DNA from 2 places in the Carnobacterium sp. 17-4 genome. Region 1 is predicted to be linked to the other one. Evidence: riboswitches for the same ligand, from Rfam matches in the RefSeq annotation. Region 1 holds a riboswitch; the other holds the start of a gene.
What was found. A riboswitch is a leader RNA that binds a small molecule or an ion and turns the genes downstream of it on or off. The one in region 1 is predicted to bind FMN.
Positions count from the first base shown of each region.

Region 1 (3,425 bases):
TAGCTTTGCTAATACCCTGTATGAATAATGGTAATTTGTATCGAATGAGATATAGGAATATACTGAACGTGTAAAAAGAAATCGCTTTCTGCATGGTCGAAAATTATTACCATAAAATGAATTTCCTACTGATTTTGTAAGAAAGCTATTGCTGCTAAGTCGTCCGTATTATTGTCAGAAAAGAGGGGGTAAGTAGAAATGTATAAAACAATCCTGTATGAAGAAAAAGAGAATATTGCGTACATCACTTTTAATAGACCTGAAGTAGGAAATGCCTTCTCAGAAGTTTCATTTCGAGAGATTCCAGAAGCTTTAACGAAAGCATCAGAAGATGGTAATATTCGTGCAGTGGTTTTGGCAGGAAAAGGAAAGTTGTTCTGTGGAGGAGGAGACATCAACCAATTTAAAGAGATGATAGAAAAAGATGATGAAGGGATTCCAGAACATTTGGTCGAAGCTACAGGGGCAATGGGTCGTGCCATTCGAAACTGCAGCAAACCGGTTATTGCTTCTATCAATGGAGCGGCAGCGGGCGCGGGCATGGGGGTAGCATTAGCAGCTGATTTTCGTATCATGGAGAAACGCAGCTCTCTTGTTACAGCCTTTATAGGCATGGGATTACCAGGAGACACAGGTGTACTTTATTTATTGCAAAAGATGGTAGGGATCTCAATAGCAACAGAATTGTTAATGTTTTCTAAACCTATCAAAGGAGAGCGTGCATTTGATTTAGGTTTGGCAAATAAAGTGGTTGAAGATGGCACATTAGAGGAAGAAACATGGGCATTTGCAAAAAAAGTAGCTTCATTACCAACACAGACGGTTTCCTATCAAAAGCAACTTTCCAATGAGTTTTTTTATAGTGATTTAGAGAAATTCAATCATAGAGAGGCACAACTGATGCATCTGTCTTCTTTAACAGATGATCATAAAGAGGCTGTCACGGCGTTTCTTGAAAAAAGAGCACCTCACTTCAGAGGACACTGAATTAAGTTGTTCATGTAAAAAAGCGATTAATAGACTTCTGAAAAACAGCCTCGGAAGTTTTAAATAAACGGCATCCTAAATGTAGGGAAAGCACCAAAATTTAAAAACACATTAAAAGCATTGGAAGGTTATATTCTTGAGCAATTTGAAAATGGATGCAACCAGTTAATAATTTTGTATAGTTTAAATAGTTATGAAGATGAACCTTTAAAGGAAACTGAAGAAATCTACCTAGTTGATTTAAATTATCAAGATTTGTATTATCGTGCAGGTAGATTAGTAAAAATAAAAAAGTAAGTAAGAATGATTTTTATCCTTTAGAAAGTACTTTTAGTACACTTAGTAATAAAGGTAGTCGGACAGTTAAAATAAAAGACATTGACATCTCTTGTATTTAAATATATTCTTACATTATAAAAGTAAATTAGTCTTCAGGGCAGGGTGCAAGTCCCTACCGGTGGTAAAGCCCACGAGCCGCAAGGCAGATTCGGTTAGATTCCGAAGCCGACAGTATAGTCTGGATAAAGCGAAGACAAAGTAATTGCAGAGAAGTTAAGATAGCTATAGTCTTTTTTGGACAGATAGCTATCATGAATTTGTGAAGCAACTATTAACTAGTCTTATTTAGCTATAAGTCGAAGCCCTGGATATAAAAATCTGGGGCTTTTTTGTGTCGAAAAGTAAAAATTGAATAGTCTTCAGGGCAGGGTGCAAGTCCCTACCGGTGGTAAAGCCCACGAGCCGTAAGGCAGATTCGGTTAGATTCCGAAGCCGACAGTTATAGTCTGGATAAAGCGAAGACAAAGTTTACAAAAATCAAAAAGTAACCGAGTACAGAGTATTCGGAGTTATTTGTTGAGTCTTGTAAGCAAAAAAATGATGAAAGCCCTGAGAGTATATTCTTGGGGCTTTTTTAAATTGAATGGAGTGAGAGATTGGATGAATTGTACATGAGGATGGCACTGGACTTGGCAAGAAAGGGAAAAGGGTGGACAACTCCTAATCCTTTAGTTGGAGCGGTCATTGTAAAAGGTGGAAGAGTTATTGGGCAAGGATATCATCAAAAATATGGACAGCCTCATGCGGAAGTAAATGCTATTGTATCAGCAAAAAAAGATGTGACTGGAGCAACGTTGTATGTCACGTTAGAACCTTGTTCTCATTTTGGGAAAACACCACCTTGTTCAGACTTATTGATAGACAAGAATATTAAACGAGTAGTCGTGGGCACACTTGATCCAAACCCACTAGTTGCTGGAAAAGGAATTGAAAGACTTCGTAGCAACGGAATTGAAGTAGTTACTGGTGTATTAGAAGAAGAGAGTCAAAAATTGAATGAGATCTTTATAAAATACATTGTCACAAAAGAACCATTTGTGGTTATGAAAAATGCGATGTCACTAGATGGAAAAATCGCTACAGTGACAGGCGAATCTCAATGGATTTCTGGTGAGTCATCTAGGAAACAAGTTCATTCTTTGCGCCATGAATTAGCGGGAATCATGGTCGGTATTGAAACGATTATCAAGGATGACCCACAACTAACTTCTAGAACACTAAACAGTCGTAATCCTATTAGAATTGTTGTGGATAGTCAGCTAAGAATCCCAATCGCCTCAAAGGTATTAACCCAACAAGATAAAGCGAAGACAATTGTGGCTACCACCAAAAGAGCCAATAATGAAAAATTAGAAACTTTAAAGCAAATGGGGATTGAAGTGATTGTGACTAAAGAAAAATATGGAAGAGTTGATTTACAAGAATTAATGAAGGTAGTAGGAGCTAAAGGAATCGATAGTATCTTACTGGAAGGCGGTGCAACTTTGAATTTCTCGGCTTTGGAAGAAGGGATCGTGGACAAAATACAGTCCTATATTGCACCAAAAATCATCGGAGGAAAAGAGGCTAAAACAGCTGTAGAAGGGGCAGGAGTTCACTCATTAAAAAGTGCTTTTCAAATTGATCGGATGACGCCTGTGATGGTCGGAGAAGATCTGTTTGTGGAAGGCTATATTGTTAAATAAAGAGAAACAATCGATTGGAGGGAAAGCATGTTTACAGGAATTATTGAGGAGATGGGAACGATTCAATCAATCAAACGAGGTGAAAAGTCTTCAATACTCAAAATAAAGGGACAAAAAGTATTGCAAGGGACTCGTATCGGAGATAGTATCTCGACAAATGGCATTTGTTTGACCGTGACGAAGATAGGAAATGATTCCTTTGATGCGGATGTCATGTCCGAATCGTTAAAACGGACGAACATAGGGGAATTAGCGCCTGGAAGTTACGTCAACTTGGAACGAGCATTAAGTTTGGAAACGCGTCTTGGTGGCCATATGGTGAGTGGCCATATCGATGGAACAGGAGAGATAAGAGAAATGAAGCGTGAGGATAATGCCGTTTGGATCACGGTTGAAACAAGTCCTAAATTATTG
Region 1 covers NC_015391.1:473,536-476,960, forward strand. Annotated here, with positions in the region: gene CAR_RS02310 (enoyl-CoA hydratase/isomerase family protein) at 199-987, shown strand; FMN riboswitch at 1,411-1,525, shown strand; FMN riboswitch at 1,678-1,793, shown strand; gene ribD (bifunctional diaminohydroxyphosphoribosylaminopyrimidine deaminase/5-amino-6-(5-phosphoribosylamino)uracil reductase RibD) at 1,938-3,011, shown strand; gene CAR_RS02320 (riboflavin synthase) at 3,039-3,425, shown strand, end outside.

Region 2 (3,425 bases), 580 kb from region 1:
ATTTTGTTTGATGAGCTCTCTATTATTCATCGGTACGACTCCTTTCAACTTGGATCAATCTGTACCATGAAAATGGGACCTGAGGCATATCTTTTTCTAATTCCTCATAGCTAATCTTTTCATTAGATTGAAATGCCGTAACTAAATGTTGGTAATCGCTATCCGGTATTACACTAGAAATATCGAAATCCGGAAAAATAATAGCCAATTCAATGATGTGTTCTGAAATAGTATTTGCCTTTAATTTCCTCTTAAGTGCAATATTTTCAATAGAAAGTCCTTTATCTAAATAGTTTGCGGTCAATCTTGTACTTTGGCTTAGATTACTGTAGGGATCTCTGATACATTCTTGATAAATCAAATAAAATAGAGGATAGTTTTCTTTTTTTCGAACAACTTGATCCATTACTTGAATAATAGCATTTTGAAGTAAAAAAGCCATTTCTAACGCTTCAATTTTATGCATCGAAGCTAATTGAGTAATTGTTTTCCCAAATTTTTCATATCCTGTCAATTGTGACACCACTATTTCTGCAGCAAATGAATCCAAGTTTTTTAATACATGAATCCATTCTTTTCCAAAAGATTGAGCGAGATCTTGTTTATCCAATGGATTATTTTTCAACCAATTTTTTACCCAAAGTTGGTTTTTCCATTCTTTATTAACAGGTAAATAACGCTTATTTTGGTACCGTAATTCTGAAAGAACTTGGGTCAAAAACACAATTTTTTCCCAAAATTCCTTAGTAGCTTTTCCATTTAATAATTGATTTAAATTTGTGGGGTAAAAATGTTCAGAAAAATAGACTTCTACTTCTGCCTTCCCTTGTTCAGAAAGATAAAACTCTTCATTCGCATCGTTTGCTTTGATCCAACCTTTGGCAACGAAACCTTGAATCATCTGGTTATACTGTTCTCGTTTTAGATTGGGGAAAATTGAAAAAAACTTGATCATTTGGTAAGTATGCGCTTTGAACAAAATCGAAGCAGTTCTTTTTCCTATTAGAATATGGTATAGCGTTGAAGGTTTAATTGGGTAGTCTTTAGAATATAATGAAAGACAGAAAATCTGACTGTATAACGATTGCTCCAAGACATTCACCCTCATTTCAGATACTTTAACAACCGTAACAGCAACGCTGATAGATCGTTAAATCTAATATACCAAAAATAACTAATTTTAGGGTATTCTTTTATAAATTTTAATAAATATTAATCAGGAGCGAATGCATGATTTTAGAGATAAAAAAAGAAACCGCAATAAAATTGCGATTTCTCTCATTTATTTAAAACTAATTTTTGTCATTTGGTTACGAAACAACCAATTTTTTAATTTTGCAAAGATTAAGATAAATACTGTGCTTACTATTGCTCCTTTTATTATATTAAATGGTATAACACCCATTAAAAGATACTCTCTAATAGGTCCTACACTAAAGTTTAATACTTTTAAGTATAAAGGAAGTAAGAATAAATAATTTACAAATGATAGAACAACTGTTAAAGATACAGTTCCAATCACATTTGCAAAAACAATATTTTTCATATCATGAACTTTAGTCTTCATGATTAAATAGATTGGCAATGTATACGCGACAGAAGCTATAAAACTTGCAGTATCCCCAATGGGATATCCTGCGTCACCACCCGTTTGAATGTAATGCAGTAATGAACGTATGAACGCAACCATCACGCCTCCAACCGGACCGTATAAGAACATTCCAATCAAAACAGGAATATCACTAAAGTCTACTTTAAGAAAAGTAACTCCTGGAATTATTGGAAAGCCAAATGAAATCAAAATGGTTGCAAAAGCAGCCAACATGGAGATTCCCACCATTTTTTTCGTGTTACTAGTTTGCATAAAAATCCTCCTAAAAGGATTCATCAGCGTAGGCATTACTGAGTCTATTTAAATAAAAGCAATATAAAAATGCTCGTCCAAATTATCTTCAGATAGATAATTAAACAGAGCACTTGAACAATGATGCATATTCAAATAAACTCCATCTTCTTTATTCAGACTTTACTGTCGGTACTGGAATTTAACCAGTTCAACTAAATAATGCTATTTAGCTCGTGGACTATACCACCGGTCGGGAATTTCACCCTGCCCCTGAAGACGAATCTTTATATTTTTTTTAACATTTTAATTGTATATCATAATAAAAGAAAAATCAATAGTTACTTACTTTTTATTAATGAATCAATCGATATACGGTAAATGAACAACAAAAGTAGTATGCTCATTTATAACGCTTTTTACTTCGACAAAGCCGCCATGTGCTTCTATAATATTTTTAACAATGGATAAACCGATTCCTGTTCCTGTTTTATTGCCTTTCATCACAGTACGCGATTTATCAGCTTTATAAAATCGATCGAAAACATAAGGAACATCTTCTTCAGAAATTCCTGTTCCGTTATCCCTTACTTCAATCAAAATTTCATCCATTATTTTTTCTAAATGAACCCAAATTTCTACTTTCTTATTTTCTTTATTTGACAAACTAGTATGTCTGATCGCATTATTTATCAAGTTTACAAATACTTGGTTCATTTTGTCTTCATCCATATAATAAGAGTCTAAATTAGGATCAATCGTCAATTTCATCTCAATATTATTTTTTTCAGACATAGTAGCAAATCGCGTAAATAACTTATTGAAAAAGTCGTCTAACTGTACATCCAGTTTAATCAAATTAATAAAGCCCGCTTCCATTCTAGAACTATCGAGCATTTCGTTGACCATACGGTTCATTCGAATAGATTCTTCACCGATTATCTTAGCCATTTCTTTTTTTTCTTCTTGTGTTTCAGCTACATCATCCAAAATAGCTTCACTGTATCCTTGAATCATAACTAACGGTGTTCTTAATTCATGAGATATATTGTTGATAAAATCATTTCTCATAATATCAAGTCGTTTTTCTTTAGTAATGTCCTGAATAGAAACCAATACACCACGAACACTTTCTAAATTTTCATCAAAAAGTGGGATCAACGTTATATTGTAATAATAATCATCGATATTGTTTTCGTAACTTACTTTTTCTGGAAATTTGATAACAGAATCAATTCGATATTCTAACACTTCAGGTATGATTGTTTTCATCACTTGATCTGATCGATACAAGTGTTGTAAGTATTCATCTCCAAGTGGATTAGACATCAACAATGTTTTATCTTGATTGTAATACAATACTCCAGTCGAGATGGACGTCACAATATTTTCTAATAATTCTTTTTCTTGTCTAGTTGCTGCTCCTGTTACTTCCAATGATTTACCCATCTTATTCATAGCCAGCGCTAATTGAGCTAACTCATCTTTGTAATTCGAATGCGTTTGTTTTGAGAAATCATTTTTAGCATAATCGTAAGCAATATCTCTCAATTGAGTTAAAGGATGGCCTAGTCTACGTTGG
Region 2 covers NC_015391.1:1,054,472-1,057,896, reverse strand. Annotated here, with positions in the region: gene CAR_RS05165 (RecQ family ATP-dependent DNA helicase) at 1-30, opposite strand, end outside; gene CAR_RS05160 (helix-turn-helix domain-containing protein) at 23-1,093, opposite strand; gene CAR_RS05155 (ECF transporter S component) at 1,283-1,864, opposite strand; FMN riboswitch at 2,005-2,128, opposite strand; gene CAR_RS05150 (sensor histidine kinase) at 2,207-3,425, opposite strand, start outside.
Region 2: it holds a riboswitch for FMN, as region 1 does, so the genes downstream of both, CAR_RS05155 (ECF transporter S component) here and ribD (bifunctional diaminohydroxyphosphoribosylaminopyrimidine deaminase/5-amino-6-(5-phosphoribosylamino)uracil reductase RibD) in region 1, are expected to answer to the same signal.